DNA from 3 places in the Streptomyces sp. NPDC088810 genome. Region 2 is predicted to be linked to each of the others. Evidence: riboswitches for the same ligand, from Rfam matches in the RefSeq annotation. Region 2 holds a riboswitch; each other region holds the start of a gene.
What was found. Region 2 has a riboswitch for cyclic di-AMP ahead of ACIP4Y_RS11495 (C40 family peptidase). Riboswitches for the same ligand answer to the same signal wherever they lie in the genome.

Region 1 (5,369 bases), on a different contig from region 2:
GGCCCGCTGCCCACCGCCGCGGACCGCCACTGGCTGCGCACCGCCTGCGAGCTGGCCGCGCAGTGCCCGCCCTCGGAGACGGCGTTCAGTGTCGGTGCGGTGGTGGTGGCCGCCGACGGTACGGAGCTGGCGCGCGGGTATTCGCGTGAGGGAGCCGATCCTGTGGTGCACGCGGAGGAGGCGGCGCTCGCGAAGATCGATCCGGCCGATCCGCGGGTGGCTGCCGCGACCGTGTACAGCAGCCTGGAGCCCTGCGCCCGGCGTGCGTCCCGGCCGGCGCCCTGTGCGGAGCTGATTCTGCGGGCGGGGGTGCGGAGGGTCGTCACCGCGTGGCGTGAACCCGACACGTTCGTCCACGCGGCCGACGGGACGGGGGTTCTCGTCGCCGGGGGTGCGCAGGTCGTCGTGCTTCCCGAACTGGCGGAACTCGCCAAGGCGCCGAACGCTCACTTGCTGTGAGCGCCGGCCCGTCCGCCGTGGGCTGCACGGTGGACGGGTACCGGAAACACTCAGGGCCCGGAATCCAGTGGATTCCGGGCCCTGAGTCTTCAGTAGCGGGGACAGGATTTGAACCTGCGACCTCTGGGTTATGAGCCCAGCGAGCTACCGAGCTGCTCCACCCCGCGTCGTTGTGACTCCAGTGTACGCCATGCGCGGGACCACTCGCACACCCCTTTCGGTCCACCGGGGTCGCCCGGTGTCCCGGGGCCCGGAAACCTGGAGGCACGTCGGACATGTGGGAGACACGCGGTGCGCCCTGGAAAGGTGGAGGAGAGCCCGTACGCCAGGGCGGGAGACCGGCTCCCCGGCGATCCCGTGCCCGACCCGGGGCTCGGTGCCGAGCCCGCGCCGGCGCGTGTCCGCCGCCGCCCGGGATCAGGCTCGGCCCGTGCGCTGCCCGGGCTCCTCGTCGTCTGCGGGGTCCTGTACGGCCTGCTCACCCCGGAGGACTTCACTCCGGTCCCTTTCTTCACCGCCGCCCCGCTGGCCGCCGCCCCCCTGTCCGCGCTGCGCACCACCGTCCTCACCGGCCTGGCGTCCCTCGCCGCCGCCTACGCCGTGCACACCGACGCCGGTGCCCACCCGACCGTGGGCACCGTCACCGACGTGGTCACCGTGGCCACGGTCGCCCTGCTGGCCGCCGTCATCAACCGGGTGGTCCGGCGCGGCGACCGGCAGCTCGCCTCCGCCCGGGAGATCGCCGAGGCCGCCCAGCGGGCCGTCCTGCCCGAGCCCGACGCACGGATCGGCGGCTTCGAGATCGCCGCCTGCTACGAGGCCGCACGCCAGGACGCGTTCATCGGCGGCGACCTGTACGCGGTGCAGGACAGCCCGCACGGCGTCCGGCTGGTCGTCGGGGACGTGCGCGGCAAGGGCATGGGCGCGGTGGCCGCCGTCGCCGTGGTGATCGGCGCGTTCCGGGAGGCGGCCGAGCAGGAGGCCACGCTGGAGCAGGTGGCCGAGCGGCTGGAGCGGGCGCTGGCCCGCGAGGGCACCCGGCGCGACGGGATCGACGCGTTCGAGGGGTTCACCACCGCGGTCCTCGCCGAGCTCCCGCACGGCGAGGGCCTCGTACGGATCGTCAACCGCGGCCACCCGCCGCCGCTGCTGCTGCACGCCGACGGCACCCTGCGCACCCTGACTCCCGCCGAACCCGCGCTGCCGCTCGGCATGGGCGACCTGGGCCTGTGGCCGGACCGGGCCACCGAGGCCTGCTTCCCGAGCGGCGCCACCCTGCTCTTCCACACCGACGGCCTCTCGGAGGCCCGGGACGCCCACGGCCGGTTCTACGACCCCGAGCGGCGGCTCGCCGGGCGCACCTTCCCGGGCCCGGCCGCACTGCTCGGCCGGCTCGCCGCGGAGGTGCGCCGGCACTGCGGCGGCGGCATGACCGACGACATGGCGCTGCTCGCCGTGCGGCGGCCCTGACGGTCGTCACCGAAGGTGACCGGGCGAGCGCGTACGCATAACATCTGAGTCGCCATCAAAACCCGAAGTGACTCCTGAACTCTTCCGAGGTCAGGTCAACTCGCCCGTTTTGGCGGGGTAGTGGGCGATAGCTGCACCGGCAAAAGCGTGAACGATCAAGCCGAACGGCTTGGAAAGTGACTGGCAAGTCTATTAACGTTCGATAACGCAGCGCGGTCGTCCCAGCCGTCACCAGAGGCGGCTCCGTGCGCACGCGCCGAATCCCGCAAGGGAACCGGGGAACCACCACCTTGGGGTGAATCACGCGGATGCCGTCGTGAACTCATGGAGTCCACGACCGGTTTACGCGCGTAGGAGACCTTCCTGCTCCGAACCCGTCAGCTAACCCGGTAGGCGGAGGAAGGAAAGGAGTACGCCTGCGTGGCGTCCAACCGGCCTGCCCCAGAAGCCCCGTTCATACCGGCTCAGCGCGAGACCGAGACCTTCGGTTACGGTTCCTACCGCGCCGAGGAGGGCTCCTGGGAGGAGTGGAACCCGACCGAGGAATCCGTCGCCCCGGTCCGCGGCCGGCACCGCGTCGCCAAACAGCGCGGCGGCTTCGCGCGCAGCTCCACCGTCCTCGGCGTCGGCGTCATGGCCGCGGTCGGCGCGGGCGGCATGGCCAGCGCCAACACCGGCAAGCCGCCGGTCTCCATCTCCCTGCCGGACCTGCCCTCCGTCGGCTCCCTCTTCGAGGAAGGCTCCGGCGACGCCCCGGCCGCCGAGGCCACCACCACGCTCAGCAGCGTCGGTGTGGCCACCGCCGACAGCGAGGACGGCACCGACGCGGGCGAGGCCCTGCGCAACCGGATCATGGCCCAGGCCGAGCAGCAGCAGGGCCAGGCCGACAGCAAGGCCACCGCCGTCGCGCTCGCCGCCGCCGAGAAGCAGGCCGCCGACGCCGCCGCCCGGGCCGAGAAGGAAGCCGCCGCCAAGGCCGCCGCGGCCAAGGAGAAGGCGGAGGCCGCCGCCGAGAAGAAGGCCGAGGAGGCGCGGCTGGCCCGGCTGGCCAAGCAGTACACGCTGCCGACCTCCTCGTACACGATCACCTCGACCTTCGGCCAGGCCGGCTCGATGTGGTCCTCCGGCTACCACACCGGTCTGGACTTCGCCGCCCCCACCGGCTCCCTGATCAAGGCCGTCCACAGCGGCACGATCACCGAGGCGGGCTGGGCCGGCTCCTACGGCTACCGCACCATCCTCACCCTCGACGACGGCACCGAGCTGTGGTTCTGCCACCAGTCCTCGATCAACGTCACGGCCGGCCAGAAGGTCTCCACCGGCGAGGTCATCGGCCGCGTCGGCGCCACCGGCAACGTCACCGGCCCGCACCTGCACCTGGAGGTCCACCCCGGCGGCCAGGCCACCGGGATCGACCCCATGGCGTGGCTGCGCGGCAAGGGCCTCACCCCCTGACGCCCCCGCCCCGCGCGGGACACTTTGCGGGAAATTGACGCCGGCGGCGGGATGCGGTCTTCCCCCGCCGGCGTTGACCTGTCGTATGACGTCACTTCGTAAACTGGGCTCTTCCGATCTCGAGGTCTTCCCGCTCTCCCTGGGCGGCAACGTCTTCGGCTGGACCGCGGACGAACAGGCCTCCTTCGCCGTCCTCGACGCCTACACGGCGGCCGGCGGCAACTTCATCGACACCGCCGACGCCTACTCCGCCTGGGTCGAGGGCAACCAGGGCGGCGAGTCGGAGACGATCATCGGCAAGTGGGTCAACGCCCGCGGCAACCGCTCCGACGTCGTCATCGCGACCAAGGTCAGCCAGCACCCGGAGTACCAGGGGCTGTCCGCCGCCAACATCAAGGCCGCGGCCGACGCCTCCCTGCGCCGCCTGGACACCGACTACATCGACCTCTACTACACCCACTTCGACCAGCCCCAGGTGCCGGTCGAGGAGATCATCGGAGCGCTGGACGGGCTGGTGAAGGCGGGCAAGGTCCGGCAGATCGCCGCCTCCAACATCACCCCCGAGCGCCTCCAGGCCTCCCTGGAGTTCTCCGACCGCGAGGGCCTCGCCCGCTACGTCGCCCTCCAGCCGCACTACAACCTGGTCTCCCGGGACACCTACGAGGGCCCGCTGCAGGACCTCGCCGCCCGCGAGGGCCTGGCCGCCGTCCCGTACTTCTCCCTCGCCTCGGGCTTCCTCACCGGCAAGTACCGGCCCGGTACGACCGTCGACAGCGCCCGCGCCGGCGGCGCCCAGAAGTACGCCGACACCGAGCGCGGCCGGAAGGTCCTGGCGGCCCTGGACGAGATCGCCGCCGCCCACGAGGCCCCGGTCGCCACCGTCGCCCTGGCCTGGCTCGCCGCCCAGCCGACGATCACGGCCCCGATCGCCTCGGCACGGACGGTGGAACAGCTGCCGGCGCTGGTCGGGGTGGCGGAGCTGAAGCTCACGGACGCCGAGGTGGACCGGCTGACTCAGGCCTCCGCCTAGGGCCTGTCGTTTGGCTCATGCCGGGCTGATCCCCCGCTCCGGCGGTGCCGCACCCCCGGCAGCCCCGGCGGCTACGTCCGGTACGGGTTGTACGCGGCGTACGGCATCGCCGGATAGCCGTACGGCGCCGCTCCCCAGTGCGCCGGCGCCGGTACGGAGGCCCTGCTCGCGTACTCCAGGGCCGGCCGGGCCACGTGCCTGCGCTTCCACAGCTCGTCCAGCAGCTCCTGCTCCCGTACGACGAAGTCGGGGCCGGCCTTCCCCGCCCGCCCCCGGTGCCGCAGGAAGGCCAGCGCGGTGGCGTCCGCCTCGTACCGGGCGACCTCCCGCGCCGCCGGGCGCCCGTGGTGGTGCCGGGCGTAGTCCCGGGCCATCCGCCGCGCCCGCATCGACCCGAGCGCGAACGGCTCGGCCGGCCCCAGCCAGCCGGCCAGCACGTACGCCGGCAGCTCCGCCCGCACGGTGCGCAGCTCCCGCTGCCGGGTCCAGATCGCCAGCCAGGTCAGCAGCGCGAACGCGGGCACCATGAAGGCGCCGTAGACGGCGAAGAAGCCGTACTCGCCGAAGGTGGAGGAGCCGTTCCAGAAGGCGTGCATGCCCATCGCGAGCAGCAGGCCGCAGAGCGGCAGCAGGATCCGCCGCAGATGCTGCCGCTCGGCGGACAGCGCGGCGATACCGAAGCCGATGCCGGTGAGCACGGTGAACAGGGGGTGCGCGAACGGGGACATCACGATGCGCACGAAGAAGGTGGCGGCGGTGACGGAGGCGATGCCGCGGTCGCCGGTGAGCTGGTCGGTCCCGAAGGCCGTACCGAGGTAGAGGATGTTCTCGGTGAACGCGAAGCCGGTGGCGGTGATCCCGGCGATCACCACCCCGTCCACGATCCCGGCGAAGTCGCGCCGGCGGAAGAGGAAGACCAGCAGCACGGCGGCGGCCTTCGCGGACTCCTCCACGA
Region 2 (5,369 bases):
TGTAGCTGCTGCGCAGCCAGCGCACGTCGTGCAGGTCGGTACTGGCAGGGACGTTCCGAGGCAGTGCTGACATGGTGCCTCCTTACGCGCCGTCACCTATCCCGGCGATGTAGTCCAACGATTCCTCGGGGGAAAGGGCGTGGAACTGAAGGGTTTTGAAGGCCTCGGAGTAGGCCATGAGGTCTTCTTTCCGTTCCAGGTAGAGGCTACTCGTCAACTGGTCGAGAACAACCACATCCAGATCAGAAGTGCTCGGAAATGAGAAGATAACGAAAGGCCCGGTGAGGCCGACATGCGCTCCCGCGGCGAACGGCAGGACCTGCAGCCGTACCTGGGGCAGGCGGGCCGCCTCCATCAGCCGCTCCAGCTGCCGGGCCATCACCTCCGGACCGCCCACCTCGCGGCGCAGCACCGCCTCGTCCAGTACGGCGCTCAGCACCAGCGGCGGGTCCGAACGGAGCACGTGCTGCCTGGCCAGACGCACCTCCACCAGCGTGTCCAGGCGCTCCTCGTCCAGGTCCTTCACGGCCGCCCGGGTCACCGCGCGGGCGTACTCGGCGGTCTGCAGCAGCCCGGGCACGACCGTGGTCTCCAGGGTGCGCATGGCGCTGGCCTGCGACTCCAGGCTGATGAAATCGCGGTACGTCGGCGGCAGCACCCCGCGGTAGGCGTGCCACCAGCGGTGCCGGCCGCCCGCGTCCTCCGACCCCGCCAGCATCAGCAGCAACTCGCGCAGATGTCTGTCCCGCACCCCGTAGGCGTCGAGCAGTAACCGGAGATCGGCCGGTTTCACACCGCTGGCGCCGGTCTCGATGCGGCTCACCTTCGACTGGTGCCAGCCGACCAGCCGGGCCGCGTCACCGCTCGTGAGCCCGGCGCCGGTACGCAGCGTGCGCAGTTCGGCGCCCAGTTTGCGGCGCCGCACCGCCGGACCGTTCTGCATGGGCTTCTCCTTACTCCTTCCGGGCCGCCCACATACGGTCTCGCGTCGCAGAGTTCACCGCTTCGGGCGACAGATATATGCATATCTTGGTGGATCGCACCCCGTGACCGGCCCGTTGGTGGCAGTCTGGCGAACAAGCACCAGTCCGGGACCGTACTCGAACCCCCCGCCGTCTGTCGGACCGCGGTCCCGTGGGAAAGGGACGACGTCGCCATGGCAGACCACCTGGAAGCATCCGTCACTCTGCCGAGCGATCCCGCCTCGGTCTCCGCCGCCCGCTCCTACGTCGTGGGCACCCTGGCGGAGTGGGGCCTGCCGTCGGACACCGAGACGGCCGACACCGTCCGGCTCATCGTCTCCGAACTCGCCACGAACGCCGTACAGCACACCTTCGGACAGTCACCCACCTTCACGGTCGACATCGCGCTGCACCATGACGAACACCTGCGCATCGGCGTCACGGACAGCCACCCCCGCTTCCCGAAGAGACTGCCCGCCGCCGTCCAGCAGGACAACGGGCGCGGCATGGTCATCATCCGCTGGCTCACCGCCGAGTGCGGCGGCAGACTCCGTATCCGCCCCACCCGCGAGGGCGGCAAGACGGTCTCCATCGAACTTCCCTGGACCATCCCGGCCGCACCGGTCCCGGCGGGCCGGCAGGAGCCGTAGCCCCCGGACGGGCCACGCCGGTGCTGCCAGGCCCTGGTCCTCGGGCCGGCGCGCTCAGCCGCCCGTACGTCTCCCCGCCCGCCCGAACACCCCCCGCAGCAGCGCGCGAAAGGCGTCCGCAGCCGGATTCGTCTCCTCCGCGCGGTACGCCACCGAGATCGTCCGCCGCAGCCGGCCACCCTCCAGCGGCCGCACCCCGACCGGCGTGGTCGCGGTCCGCGCCACCATCTCCGGTACGACCGCCACCCCCAGCCCGGCACTGACCAGCGCGCACACCACGGCATAACCGGGGGTCGGCACCAGCAGCGCCGGCGTGGCACCCGCCTCGGCGAGCAGGGCCTCGATCTGCTGCCGGGCCTGATGGTGCGGCGCCATGCTGATCAGCGGCTGTCCGGCCAGCTCCGCCAGCGGCAGCCGGGACGAGGCACTGCCGAGCGCGTGCCCCGGCGCGGTCACCAGCACCAACTCCTCCACCAGCACCGGCTCCAGCCGCACCGCCGCCGGCACCGGGACGGGCTCGGCCGGGTGGTAGGTGTGGGTGAGCGCCAGGTCCACCTCGCCGGCCGCCACCGCGGTGACCCCGGCCGGCGGGTCGTAGTCCGCCACCGACAGGCGTACGTCGGGATGCGCCCGGCGGAACGCGCTCAGCGCCGGCGGCAGCAGATGCACCCCGGCGGTCGGGAAGGTGCCGAGCCGCAGCGCACCGCCGGTGAGCCCGGTCAGCCGCGCCAGTTCGTGCCGGGCCCGCTCCAGCTCGTCGAGCACCCGCCGGGCGTGCGCCACCAGCACCTCGCCCGCCTCGGTCAGCCGGGCCCCGCGGTGGTGGCGCACCAGCAGCGCCGTGCCCGCCTCCCGCTCCAGCTTGGCCAGCTGCTGGGAGAGGGCGGGCGGCGTGTAGCCGAGCCGGTCGGCGGCCCGGGTGATCGAGCCGGCCTCCGCGACCGCCACGAGCGCGGCGAGCCGGGTCGGGTCGTACATGGGCCCAGCCTAAAGCAGTGCTTAAGGCCGGCCTACTTGATTCCAAATACCTGCTGAAGGCTCTGCCGGGGCAGGCTGGGCGGCATGGACGGACAGCTCATCGCCTTCACCGGGATCGCCGCCGGCCTGGTCGCCATGCCGGGCGCGGACTTCGCCGTGGTCGTACGCAACGCACTCGTCTCGCGCCGGGCCGGAGCGGTCTGCGGGCTCGGTATCGCCGGCGGGCTCCTGGTGCACACCACGCTGGCGGTGGCCGGCGTCGCGGCCGTCCTGGTCGCCGTACCCGCGCTGTTCCGGGGGCTGCAGCTGCTCGGCGGCGCCTATGTGCTGCACCTCGGAGTGCGCGCCCTGTGGACGCTGCGGCGGTCCCCCCGGGCCCTCGAGGAGACCGCGGCCGGAGCCGCCCACCCGCTCCGGCAGGGGTTCGTCACCAACGTGCTCAATCCGAAGGCCTCGCTGACCTTCCTGAGCCTGCTGCCGCAGTTCGTGCCCGCGGGCAGCCCCGCCCTGCCCCGGACCCTGCTGCTCGCGCTGATCGTCTGCGCGCTGGCGCTGGCCTGGTTCCAGCTGGTCGCCCTGCTGGTGGAGCGGCTCGGCAGCCGGCTCCGCCGGCCCCGGGCCGCCCGTGGGCTTCAGGCGGGCACCGGGGTGGCGCTGACGGCGCTGGGAGCGGCCCTGCTGCTGGAGCCGCTCCTGGCCTGACGGCGGGTCAGCTGACCCGGCCGTACCAGACGCTCTTCGTCCAGATCTTCTGGAGCTTCACCACGTCCCCGGTCTTGGGGGCGTGCCAGATCTTGCCGTGGCCGGCGTAGATGCCCACGTGGTAGACGTACGAACCCGAGTGGAAGAAGACCAGGTCGCCCGCCTTGCGGCTTCTGGCGGAGATGTGGTGCGTCTTGTTGTACTGCTGGGCGGCGGTGCGCGGCAGCTTCTTGCCGGCCTTCTTGTAGGAGTAGAGCGTCAGCCCCGAGCAGTCGAACCTGCGCGGTCCGGTCGCTCCCCACGAGTAGGGGGCGCCCTTCTTGGAGGCCGCGACCTTGAGTGCTTTCGTCGCCATGGTCGCGGCGGATGCGTCGGTCGCGAGACCGGGCACCGCGATCGAGCCGCCCACGGCGGCGAGGGTGAGGGCCGAGGCCGTGCCGGCCCGGGCCATCAGCGACGGGACACGATTGAGCGCAGTCATGCGCAACCCTTCGTCAGCCGCCTGTGAAGGATGACCTGTCGGATTCGGGCTGGCGAAGTTGCCCGGCCGCGTTGCCGCGGCTTCACCCCAAGGGCTGCTCGGAGCCTGACGCCCGTCCGTGTGGAACAGACGCACATCCGGTCCGGCGACCCGTCTTGCTTGGGTCCTCCACTCCTGCCGATCCACTCCTGTCGACCGGTCATCCGGGCGGCGGCAGGACTCGGCGTCCGCCCGGACCGCCCCGCCGCGGTGGCGGGGGCTTGTCGTCAGTCAGGGATCTTGACTCACTACTGTCTGAAAATCCCAATGGAATCGGGGATTTGTGGCGTTACTCACCACTCACCCGTTCGGGTGGACACTGCTCTGTTCGAGCCTCCGTCAAGTCCCGGGCGTAGCCCGCGACCTGGGACGAAGCGCCTCCCGGCGGCGCATGGATCCGCGCGCCGCGCAACTCGGGAGGCCCGGAAAACGATCAGCATGTCCACCGGTCGGCGGTACGTCGTTCGGGGCGTTTCATCTCCCGTCCGAACGGCGCGCGTCGACACCCGGGATCCCCCGGGCCGGACGGGTGTCCGCCTCAGCCGACGCCGTCCGGCGGGAGCGCGACGCGAGCGGCCCGGCGCTCACCGTCCAGTACCCGCAACGCCCGTGCCAGCGTGTCCCCGTGCAGCTCCGTCTCGCCCCGCTGGTGCATCAGCGCGAGCGCGTCCCGCAGCTCTGCCGCCTTGCGCACCAGGGCCTGGGCCGCACGCAGCCCGCGGTAGGTGTCCCCGGGCCGGGCCGGGTTGATACGGCCCAGCAGGTCGACGGCCTCCAGGTAACGGTCGATCAACTCGCCCTCGGCCCGGGTCAGCGCGGGCAGTGGCGGAAGGTCCGGCAGCACGGGCGGCTCACCTCGCGTCCGGTGCGCCGGGCGTGTTCCGGCGGCCGGGCACGATGCCGTCCACCAGGCCGTAGGCGACGGCCCCGGCGGCGTCCAGGATCAGGTCACGATCGAGGTCCTCGTGGACCTGCTCGGCCGTGCGCCCCGTGTGCCGGACGAGCATCCGCTCCAGCGTCGCCCGGATGCGGACCAACTCCCCGGCCTGGATGAGCAGGTCGCTGGGCTGGCCGCGCACCGGCTCCGGCAGCCCGGGCTGCTCGATCACCATACGGGCGCCGGGCAGCGCGAACCGTTTGCCCGGGGCGCCGGCCGCGAGCAGCACCGCGGCCGAGGCGTCGGCCCGGCCCAGGCAGTAGGTCGCCACGTCACAGCTGACGTACTGCATCGTGTCGTAGATCGCCGCCATGGCGTCGAAGGAGCCGCCCGGCGAGTTCACGTACAGCGTGATGTCCCGGTCGGGCGCCGCGTGTTCCAGGTACATCAGCTGCGCGGTCACATCGCTCGCCGCCGCGTTGTCCACCGGTGTGCCGAGGAAGACGATCCGGTCCTCGAAGAGCTTCGCGTACGGATCGAGCGTGCGGACGGCGTTCCCGGTGCGCTCGCTGAACTCGGGCAGCACATGGCGGGCGGCCGGTCGGTGCATGGACATACCCCTCCTCATGACGAAGCCCCGGAGGGCTCGACTTCTGTAAAAAATGTACAGGACGTACGTG
Region 3 (5,369 bases), on a different contig from region 2:
TCGGCTACGGCGAGAAGGTCATCGGCAGCCGCCGCGGCCACACCGGCCACCAGCACCTGCCCTGGGTCGCCCTCGACACCGACGCCACCGAGGAGCGCGGCGAGGTCTACGGCTGCGCGCTCGGCTGGTCCGGCTCCTGGCGCATCGCCGTCGCCCAACTCCCCGACGCGCGCGTGCAGATCACCGGCGGCGCCGGCTACGACGACTCGGGCCTGCTGCTCCTCGCGCCCGGGGAGTCGTACACCACCCCGGTCTTCGCGGGCCTGTGGAGCGACGGCGGCTTCGGCGGCGCGAGCCGCGCCTGGCACGCCTACCAGCGCGCCTACGTCATCCCGGACGCCGACCGGGACCGGCCCGTGCTGTTCAACTCCTGGGAGGCCACCTTCTTCGACATCTCCGAGGAGCAGCAGCTCGCGCTCGCCCGCCGGGCCGCCGAGATCGGGATCGAGCTGTTCGTCGTCGACGACGGCTGGTTCGGCGCCCGCACCAGCGACCGCGCCGGCCTCGGCGACTGGACGCCCAACCCCGACCGGTTCCCGCACGGCCTGAAGCCCCTCGCCGACCAGGTGCACGGCCTGGGCATGCAGTTCGGCATCTGGGTCGAGCCCGAGATGGTCAACCCCGACAGCGACCTGTACCGCGCCCACCCCGACTGGGTGCAGTACCAGCCGGGACGAAAGCGGACGGAACTGCGCAACCAGCTCGTTCTCAACCTCGCGCGCGAGGACGTCCAGGAGTACCTCTGGGAGCGGCTGGACACCCTGCTGTCCAGCGCCCCGATCGATTATGTGAAGTGGGACTTCAACCGCTGCTTCACCGACGCCGGCTGGCCCGGGGAGCCGTACCCGCAGCGCCTGTGGGTGGACCACGTCCGCGCCCTGTACGCCCTTCTGGACCGGCTGCGGGCGGCCCATCCGGGTGTCGCCTTCGAGTCCTGCTCGGGCGGCGGCGGCCGGATCGACCTCGGCGTGCTCGGCCGCACCGACCAGGTGTGGACCTCCGACAACACCGACCCGCTGGACCGGCTCGCCATCCAGCACGGCTTCACCCAGATCCACCCCGCGCGCGTGATGGCGGCCTGGGTCACCGACAGCCCCAACACCCAGCTCAACGGGCGGGTCAGCTCACTGCGGTTCCGGTTCGTCAGCGCCATGGCGGGCGTGCTCGGGGTGGGCGGAGACCTGACGGAGTGGAGCGCTCAGGAGCTGGCAGAGGCCCGGCGGTGGGTGGAGCTGTACAAGGAGATCCGCCCGGTCGTGCAGCACGGCGAGCTGTACCGGCTGCGGCCCCCGGCGGGCGGTCTGAGCGCCGTGCAGTACCTCCGGGGCGAGGAGACGGTCGTCCTCGCCTGGCTCCAGGCGCAGAGCCACGGCGAACCGGCCCCGGCGGTGCGGTTGCGCGGGCTCGACCCGACAGCCTCGTACGAATGCCGTGAAACGGGCGAAGTGCACCGAGGTGCCGTACTGCGGCACCACGGGCTGCACACCGGACTGAAGGGTGACCTGGACGCGACGGTTATCCGGCTGCACCGCATCTGAGCCTTCTGTCCGAATTGACCCCTTCATTCCAACTCGGTGTGAAATGAAGGGGCCTAGGAATGGTGTGCGTGAGCAGCGTCATATCCGTGACCGAGCGTCGCGCGTCATGTCCACGTAATGCCCGGGTGTGCAGGGGAAATTGAGGGGGCGAAGGGGCGGGGATGCACCGTGGGTGACCGTGCGTCCCCGCATCCGACCACCCGGAACACGAACAACCGGAATCGGTTGCTTGTGTCGTACGTCCCGCTCGCTTACGTTCGCCACCCAACCGGACGGAACGCCGAATCCTGCCGCCGTCCGGACTCCCCACACATGACCCGTGTCGGCAGGAGCGGGGGACCCACCAGGTACGACTGCCTGTCCCGGTCTCCGCGACAGGCTAGGGGTGCAGCCGTGTGCGCACGGCCGGGCAGCTCCAGCCCGAACCCGACAGCTGACCTCGCAGGCGCCGGAGAGGAACAGCTCCATGCCCGCCAAGGGTAAGCACCGACGCCCCAAGACCCCGCGTTTTTCCCGCTCCCTGGCCGTCGCCGGAACCGGCGGCGCCGCCCTCGCGCTCCCGCTGGTGGGGGCCACCGGAGCGCACGCCGCGACCCCCGCGCAGTCCGTGCCCGAAGCGGCCGTGCAGTCCCTTCCGGACGCGGCCGGGAAGGCCGCCGCCCAGCCGGAGGCGGGCGTGCGCACCTACACCGTGCGCGGCGGCGACTGCCTCGCGAAGATCGCCCAGGAGCAGCACGTCAGCGGCGGCTGGCAGCGGCTCTACGACGACAACCGGCAGGTCGTCGGCGCCGACCCGGCGCTCATCCACCCGGGCCTGAAGCTCAGCCTCGGCGGGCAGGCCGCACCGGCCCGCACCGAGTCCGCCGCGCCGAAGCCCGCCCGGCCGGCCGCCCCGAAGCCCGCCCGGCCGGCCGGGTCCGGCACCGCGCAGACCGCCTCCGCCGGCTACACCCTGCCGGTGGCCGGCGCCACCATCGGCACCGGCTACCACGTCGCCGGCAGCATGTGGTCCAGCGGCTACCACACCGGCGTCGACTTCGTCGTCCCGACCGGCACCCCCCTCAAGGCCGTCGCCGCGGGCACCGTCGTCTCCGCCGGCTGGGGCGGCGCGTACGGCAACCAGGTCGTCCTCAAGCTGAACGACGGCCACTACGCCCAGTACGCCCACCTCTCGCAGCTCTCCGTCTCGGCCGGCCAGACCGTGACCGCGGGCCAGCAGGTCGGCCTGTCCGGCGCCACCGGCAACGTGACCGGACCGCACCTGCACTTCGAGATCCGCACCACGCCGGACTACGGCTCGGACCTGGACCCGGTCGCCTACCTCCGCGCGCACGGCGTTCCCGTCGGCTGACACCCGCCCCCCTGCCCGACGCCGCCTATTCCTGACTTGGCATATTTTTGAGAGTGGCTCATCTCACCGTTCGTCAACCCCGGCCTACGGTCGCGTAGGTCACATCGAAAGGTGAATCATGGTCCGACGTGGCAGACGATTCGAAGAATGACAACGCATCAGTGATCGGGTCGTACGTGGCGGTGGGGGACAGCTTCACCGAGGGCGTCGGCGACCCCGGCCCCGACGGGGCGTTCGTGGGCTGGGCCGACCGCTTCGCGGTACTGCTCGCCGACCGGCGCCCCGAGGGGGACTTCCGGTACACCAACCTCGCCGTGCGGGGGAAGCTGCTGGACCAGATCGTGGCCGACCAGCTCCCGCAGGCCGTCGAACTCGCCCCCGACCTGGTCTCCTTCTGCGCGGGCGGCAACGACATCATCCGCCCCGGCACCGACCCGGACGAGGTCGCCGAGCGCTTCGAACGCGCCGTGGCCCGGCTGACCGAGGCCGTCGGCACCGTTATGGTGACGACCGGCTTCGACACCCGGGGCATGCCCGTGCTCAAGCATCTCCGGGGCAAGATCGCCACCTACAACGGGCACGTCCGGGCCATCGCCGACCGGTACGGCTGTCCCGTCCTCGACCTGTGGTCCCTGAAGTCCGTGCAGGACCGCAGGGCCTGGGACAACGACCGGCTGCACCTCTCGCCCGAGGGTCACACGCGCGTGGCGCTGCGCGCCGGACAGGTCCTCGGCCTGGACGTCCCGGCCGACCCGGAGCAGCCGTGGCCGCCGTTGCCGCCCCGGGGCACCCTGGACGTCCGCCGCGACGACGTCCAGTGGGCCCGCGAGTACCTCGTCCCCTGGATCGGCCGCCGCCTGCGCGGCGAGTCCTCCGGTGACCACGTCACCGCCAAGGGCACCCTCTCCCCGGACGACATCAAGCTGCGCATCGCCTCGGTGGCCTGACCCGGCGAACCGCGCCCCGCCGCCTGCGTGGGCGGGCGGGGCGCGGTCGGGTCAGTGGCCCGGGGTGGCCGGCGTGCACGGTGCGGCCCGTGTGCTCACCGTGCCCGTTCGGTCAACGTCTTCCGGTCCAGGCCCAGTTCCCGGGCAAGGGCGTCGTCCACCCACTCCTGTGCGCGGGAGCGCGCCACCGCGCCCGGGTACGACGTCAGCTGCACCGCCAGGCCGTCCAGCAGCGCGGTCAGCCGCAGTGCCGTGCCGGCCGGGTCCGCGCAGGCGAACTCACCGGCCGCCACGCCCTCGGCGATGACCTCCGCGATCGCCGCCTTCCACTGCTTGTCCAGCTCCCGGGTGACCTCCCGCAGCGCCGGCTCGCGCAGGGCGACGGCCCAGCCCTCGATCCACAGCCGCCAGCCCTTGGCCTGCCCGGTCGGCGCGTACCAGCGCACCGCGGCCCGCAGCCGGCGCAGCGCGGTGGTCCGCCGGTCCACCACCTTGCGCAGGCGCGCGAGGTCGTCCTCGGCCGCGTACGCGAACGCGGCGGCGACCAGCTTCTCCTTCGTGGAGAAGTGGTACAGCACCAGCGCGTTGCTCACCCCGAGGGCCGCGGCCACGTCGGCGATCCGCACCGCCGCCACGCCCCGCGCCTCGATCTGCCCGATGGCTGCCCGCAGCAGCTCCTCCCGCCGCTCGGCCACGCTCAACCGCACTCTTGCCACGCGCTCACCCTAGTCGTAGTCGATCGCAGGTGAGCGTCACCGGTCGCAAACGATCCCGTCCCCTCGGCCTCCGCGCCACCATCCCCAGCCGCCCGGCCCGGAGTTGACCACCACCTCAGGGCCTCGACGGCCCGACGGGCGTGGAACGGATCCTCACCGGCGGCCGGGGCCTGCCCCTGCCTGCCCGGACTGTCGGAGGGGCCGACCATAATGGAGGGCCTCACCCACTCCACCGGGAGGTACCGTGACCGGTTTGCGTTCTCCGAGCTCCGGGCTCCGCGCGCTGCGGCCCGCGGCCTTCGGCGCGGACCCGGGCGGTGAGCGCCTGGCACGCATCCGCCGCTCGCCCCACTTCAGGAACGGTGTCTTCCAGAACCCCGGCGGCCCCGCCCGCACCCGCCCCTCCGGCTCCACGATGGACCTCGCGAAGGTGTTCCTGGACAAGGACACCCGGCCGTTGCGCGCCCCCGGAGGCACCGTCCCGGTGCACCCCACCACCTTCGCCGACCTGGCCGGACCGCCCACGACGGGGCTGCGGCTGACCTGGATGGGCCACTCCAGCGTGCTCGCCGAGATCGACGGTCACCGGGTCCTGTTCGACCCCGTCTGGGGCGAGCGCTGCTCCCCGTTCCCCTTCGCCGGACCCAAGCGGCTGCACCCGGTGCCGCTGCCGCTGGCCGCGCTCGGCCCGGTCGACGTCGTCGTCATCTCCCACGACCACTACGACCACCTGGACCTGCCCAGCATCAAGGCGCTGGCGGACACGGACACCGTGTTCGCCGTGCCGCTCGGCGTCGGCGCCCACCTGGAGCACTGG

Region 1: linked by a shared signal. The riboswitch ahead of ACIP4Y_RS24205 (M23 family metallopeptidase) and the one ahead of ACIP4Y_RS11495 (C40 family peptidase) in region 2 are both predicted to bind cyclic di-AMP.
Region 3: linked by a shared signal. The riboswitch ahead of ACIP4Y_RS07425 (peptidoglycan DD-metalloendopeptidase family protein) and the one ahead of ACIP4Y_RS11495 (C40 family peptidase) in region 2 are both predicted to bind cyclic di-AMP.

The regions. Positions count from the first base shown of each region.
Region 1 covers NZ_JBIVJQ010000007.1:384,195-389,563, forward strand. The annotation lists gene ACIP4Y_RS24190 (dihydrofolate reductase family protein) at 1-459, shown strand, start outside; tRNA gene ACIP4Y_RS24195 (tRNA-Met) at 553-626, opposite strand; gene ACIP4Y_RS24200 (PP2C family protein-serine/threonine phosphatase) at 751-1,929, shown strand; cyclic di-AMP (ydaO/yuaA leader) riboswitch at 2,174-2,342, shown strand; gene ACIP4Y_RS24205 (M23 family metallopeptidase) at 2,350-3,384, shown strand; gene ACIP4Y_RS24210 (aldo/keto reductase) at 3,470-4,414, shown strand; gene ACIP4Y_RS24215 (PrsW family intramembrane metalloprotease) at 4,486-5,369, opposite strand, start outside.
Region 2 covers NZ_JBIVJQ010000003.1:142,081-147,449, forward strand. The annotation lists gene ACIP4Y_RS11470 (DUF397 domain-containing protein) at 1-73, opposite strand, end outside; gene ACIP4Y_RS11475 (helix-turn-helix domain-containing protein) at 83-943, opposite strand; gene ACIP4Y_RS11480 (ATP-binding protein) at 1,157-1,612, shown strand; gene ACIP4Y_RS11485 (LysR family transcriptional regulator) at 1,667-2,590, opposite strand; gene ACIP4Y_RS11490 (LysE family translocator) at 2,675-3,292, shown strand; gene ACIP4Y_RS11495 (C40 family peptidase) at 3,300-3,773, opposite strand; cyclic di-AMP (ydaO/yuaA leader) riboswitch at 3,777-4,009, opposite strand; gene ACIP4Y_RS11500 (hypothetical protein) at 4,351-4,656, opposite strand; gene ACIP4Y_RS11505 (ATP-dependent Clp protease proteolytic subunit) at 4,664-5,299, opposite strand.
Region 3 covers NZ_JBIVJQ010000002.1:163,134-168,502, reverse strand. The annotation lists gene ACIP4Y_RS07430 (alpha-galactosidase) at 1-1,538, shown strand, start outside; cyclic di-AMP (ydaO/yuaA leader) riboswitch at 1,807-1,999, shown strand; gene ACIP4Y_RS07425 (peptidoglycan DD-metalloendopeptidase family protein) at 2,005-2,889, shown strand; gene ACIP4Y_RS07420 (SGNH/GDSL hydrolase family protein) at 3,051-3,836, shown strand; gene ACIP4Y_RS07415 (TetR family transcriptional regulator C-terminal domain-containing protein) at 3,932-4,552, opposite strand; gene ACIP4Y_RS07410 (MBL fold metallo-hydrolase) at 4,797-5,369, shown strand, end outside.